Regions from separate parts of the Effusibacillus dendaii genome, predicted to be linked through region 2. Evidence: a T-box and tRNA genes for the amino acid it is inferred to sense, from the RefSeq annotation. Region 2 holds a T-box; the other holds one or more tRNA genes.

What was found. The T-box of region 2 lies ahead of ileS (isoleucine--tRNA ligase). A T-box ahead of a tRNA ligase gene usually reads a tRNA of that ligase, here a tRNA-Ile.
Region 1: it has a tRNA-Ile gene. The T-box ahead of ileS (isoleucine--tRNA ligase) is inferred to sense a tRNA for this amino acid. The anticodon was not compared.

Annotation. Positions count from the first base shown of each region.
Region 1 covers NZ_AP023366.1:1,358,237-1,360,434, forward strand. Annotated here, with positions in the region: rRNA gene skT53_RS07215 (23S ribosomal RNA) at 1-604, opposite strand, end outside; tRNA gene skT53_RS07220 (tRNA-Ala) at 1,013-1,088, opposite strand; tRNA gene skT53_RS07225 (tRNA-Ile) at 1,116-1,192, opposite strand; rRNA gene skT53_RS07230 (16S ribosomal RNA) at 1,350-2,198, opposite strand, start outside.
Region 2 covers NZ_AP023366.1:994,360-996,557, reverse strand. Annotated here, with positions in the region: gene skT53_RS05205 (YlmH family RNA-binding protein) at 1-141, shown strand, start outside; gene skT53_RS05200 (DivIVA domain-containing protein) at 235-708, shown strand; T-box leader at 764-1,039, shown strand; gene ileS (isoleucine--tRNA ligase) at 1,097-2,198, shown strand, end outside.

The sequences.
Region 1 (2,198 bases), 360 kb from region 2:
GCCGTCAGACTTTAACGTCCTCCGACTGATTGTAGGCACACGGTTTCAGGTTCTTTTTCACTCCCCTCCCGGGGTGCTTTTCACCTTTCCCTCACGGTACTGGTTCACTATCGGTCGCCAGGTTGTATTTAGCCTTAGGAGGTGGTCCTCCCGGATTCCCACGGGATTCCTCGTGTCCCGCGGTACTTGGGGTCCGTCTCGGAGATGGATCTGTTTCAGATACGGGACTCTCACCCTCTGCGGTGGGCTTTTCCAAACCGCTTCTCCTACACATCCATTTTGTAACTCCTCATGAGACGCCCCGCAACCCCAACCTGCAAGCAGGTTGGTTTGGGCTTCTCCGCGTTCGCTCGCCGCTACTGACGGAATCACTGTTGTTTTCTTTTCCTCAGGGTACTTAGATGTTTCAGTTCCCCTGGTCTGCCTCCTCGCTGCCTATGGATTCAGCAGCGGGTACTGGACCATTACGTCCAGTGGGTTCCCCCATTCGGATATCCCCGGATCTCAGCCTGCGTACGGCTCCCCGAGGCGTTTCGGCGTTCGCTCCGTCCTTCTTCGGCACCTGGCGCCTAGGCATCCTCCGTGTGCCCTTTGTAGCTTAATCATCTACATCGGTTTTACTCGGTATCTTCCCAGCTAATTGTGAATTGTATACTCGCTCCCCAATCTCTTTGGGTCCCCGCCAAAGTATTCGGTGTTGCTCCAACGCTTCACTTCACTTTGGTGGGTAGATGAGTTACCTCGCAATTTTTCGTTTCTCATATTCGCTATCCAGTTTTCAAAGAACAACTTAGATCACGGATGATCTATCCCGCGTTGTTGACATGGACGTCAACGTTTCTTAGCGGGGTTACCTTGGAACCATCCGCAAGTGTTACATAGCGCGATCTGACAGCGCAGCTGTCATGACGCGACTTGTGCCCTTTGGGTGCATAGCGCAATCCGACAGCAACGCTGTCGTGAAGCGACTTGTGCCCCTTGAGTGCTTGTGCCCTTTGGGTACAAGGAGCAATGGTGGAGATAAGCGGATTCGAACCGCTGACCCCCTGCTTGCAAGGCAGGTGCTCTACCAACTGAGCTATATCCCCTTATTCTCTTACCTCTAAGAAAGAAAATGGTGGGCCTAAGTGGACTCGAACCACTGACCTCACGATTATCAGTCGTGCGCTCTAGCCAGCTGAGCTATAGGCCCAAGGATGACAATTGTATCATGTTGAAGCATTTGCTCCAACCCTCAAATCTTGCCACCTGAAGAAACTCTTCCTTCTCTCGAAGGCTGTCGTTCCTTCAAAACCAAATCGTGTAGGAAAGCCTGTGTGTTCGTGCTTGTGCTCTTTCGAGCTCCTTAGAAAGGAGGTGATCCAGCCGCACCTTCCGATACGGCTACCTTGTTACGACTTCACCCCAATCATCGATCCCACCTTCGGCGGCTGGCTCCCTTTCAGGTTCCCTCACCGACTTCGGGTGTTACCAACTCTCGTGGTGTGACGGGCGGTGTGTACAAGGCCCGGGAACGTATTCACCGCGGCATGCTGATCCGCGATTACTAGCAATTCCGGCTTCATGCAGGCGAGTTGCAGCCTGCAATCCGAACTACGAACGGTTTTCAGGGTTTCGCTCCAGATCACTCCTTCGCTTCCCGTTGTTCCGCCCATTGTAGCACGTGTGTAGCCCAGGACATAAGGGGCATGATGATTTGACGTCATCCCCGCCTTCCTCCGGTTTGTCACCGGCAGTCACCTGTGAGTGCCCAACTCAATGCTGGCAACACAGATCAAGGGTTGCGCTCGTTGCGGGACTTAACCCAACATCTCACGACACGAGCTGACGACAACCATGCACCACCTGTCTCCGCTGCCCCGAAGGGAAGGTCTATCTCTAAACCGGTCAGCGGGATGTCAAGCCCTGGTAAGGTTCTTCGCGTTGCTTCGAATTAAACCACATGCTCCACTGCTTGTGCGGGCCCCCGTCAATTCCTTTGAGTTTCAGTCTTGCGACCGTACTCCCCAGGCGGAGTGCTTACTGTGTTGACTTCGGCACTGATGGGTGGACCCCACCAACACCTAGCACTCATCGTTTACGGCGTGGACTACCAGGGTATCTAATCCTGTTTGCTCCCCACGCTTTCGCGCCTCAGCGTCAGTTATCGGCCAGCAAGGCGCCTTCGCCACTGGTGTTCCTCCACATCTCTACGCATT
Region 2 (2,198 bases):
CAGACGATTCAGGACCCGGGCCTGCAGGTGGCGGAAGGTGATGTGATTTCGCTGCGCGGATCGGGGCGAATCCGGATTTTTTCAATCGGCGGCCAAACCAAAAAAGGGCGGACCGTTGTAAGGATCGGGAAATATCTCTGAAAATCGGCAGGAATCAGGGGGATTTTGTCGAAATAAAGGGATAAGAGCTGTGATTTGGCAGTTTTCTCGATATCTTTTGGAGGTGCCTATTTTATGCCCTTGTCGCCGATGGATATTCACAATAAGGAGTTCAGCCGTTCGTTTCGCGGGTATAACGAAGATGAAGTGAACGAGTTCCTTGATCATGTGATAAAAGATTATGAAGCGGTGCTTCGCGATAAAAAAAACCTGGAAGAAAAAGTGGCCCAATTGAAGGAGTCGCTTGCCCGCTTTGAAAACATTGAGGAAAGTCTGAGCAAATCGATTCTGGTTGCCCAGGAAGCGGCGGAAGAAGTGAAGGCGAACGCCCGTAAAGAAGCGCAGCTGATTGTCAAAGAATCGGAGAAAAACGCAGACCGCATCGTGAATGAAGCGTTGATGCGATCACGCGAAATTCAGATGGAAATTGAAAATATGCAGCGACAGGCGGCCGTTTACCGCTCCCGCTTCCGGTCTTTGCTGCAGGCACAGATCGAATTGTTGGAGTCAAAGCAGTGGGATCTGTTGGAAGAAGAACAAACATCCTAACGATCCCTGTTTGACGAGTTCCGTTCTTTTGCATATAATAAATTTCAAATTTATAGTATGAGCGATGAGCGGGACAAGTACGGATGGAATGCTTTTACAGCGAACCGGGAGGGTGGAAGCCGGCTAAAGCGGAAAATCCGGAATATCACCCGTGAGCAGCTTACCGAAAATCGGAACCATGGTGGGTCAAGCAACAAAGAAATTCGCCGCCAATATTACAACGTTTAGTAGGATAAGCCGGTTTATGACACCGTTACCCGTCATTCCAAGAGATCAGGTTTTGCCTGATAATCAGGGTGGTACCGCGGGAGTTCAACTTCTCGTCCCTTTGGGGCGGGGAGTTTTTTATTTTTCAGGGCGATACAATCAAGGAGGAAATCGTATGTCGATCGATTACAGCAAAACGCTGAATTTGCCGGTGACCGATTTTCCGATGCGGGGCAATTTGCCGCAGCGCGAACCGGAAATTCAAAAACAGTGGGAACAAATGGATCTGTACAAAAAGGTACAGGCGAGCCGTCAGGGGAAACCGAAATTTATTTTGCATGATGGTCCTCCTTACGCAAACGGCGATATTCATCTGGGACACGCCGTCAACAAAATTTTGAAAGATATGATCGTAAAGTCAAAAACGATGGAAGGCTACGACGCTCCCTACGTACCGGGCTGGGATACGCACGGACTGCCGATTGAACAGGCGATCATCAAGAATAAAAAGATCAATCGGCATGAAATTCCGGTCACAGAGTTCCGGGATATGTGCCGTGAGTATGCGCTCGGTTTCATTGACCGGCAAAGAAGCCAGTTTAAACGGCTTGGCGTGCGGGGAGACTGGGAGAATCCGTACATTACGCTGCTTCCCCAGTATGAGGCGGCGCAGATTCGCGTATTTGGCGAGATGGCTGCCAAAGGCTTGATTTACAAAGGGATGAAGCCTGTTTATTGGTGCGCCAGCTGCGAGACCGCTTTGGCGGAAGCGGAGATCGAATATACAGATAAAAAATCGCCTTCCATCTATGTGAAATTTAAAGTGGTAGACGGGAAAGGGAAACTGCCGGAGGGGTCTTCCATCGTCATTTGGACGACGACGCCCTGGACACTGCCAGCCAATGTGGCGATCGCGCTGCATCCGGAAATTGAGTATGTGTTGGTGGAAACAAACGGTGAACAACTGCTGCTTGCCAAAGAATTGATGAGTGAAGTGCTGCAGGCGGCAGGCTATGAGGAGCCTGGCAAAGTGGCAGCAACGTTCAAAGGGGCTGAACTGGAACGGGTTGTTGCGAAACATCCGTTTTTTGACCGGGAATCGTTAGTCGTGCTTGGCGATCATGTGACGCTTGACGCCGGAACGGGCGCCGTTCATACAGCGCCTGGACACGGGATGGAGGACTATCTGGTTGGATTGCAGTATGACCTGCCCATTCTGGTGCCGGTTGATGACCAGGGCAAGTTTACCGGTCAGGCGGGGCCGTTTGCAGGCCAATTTTATG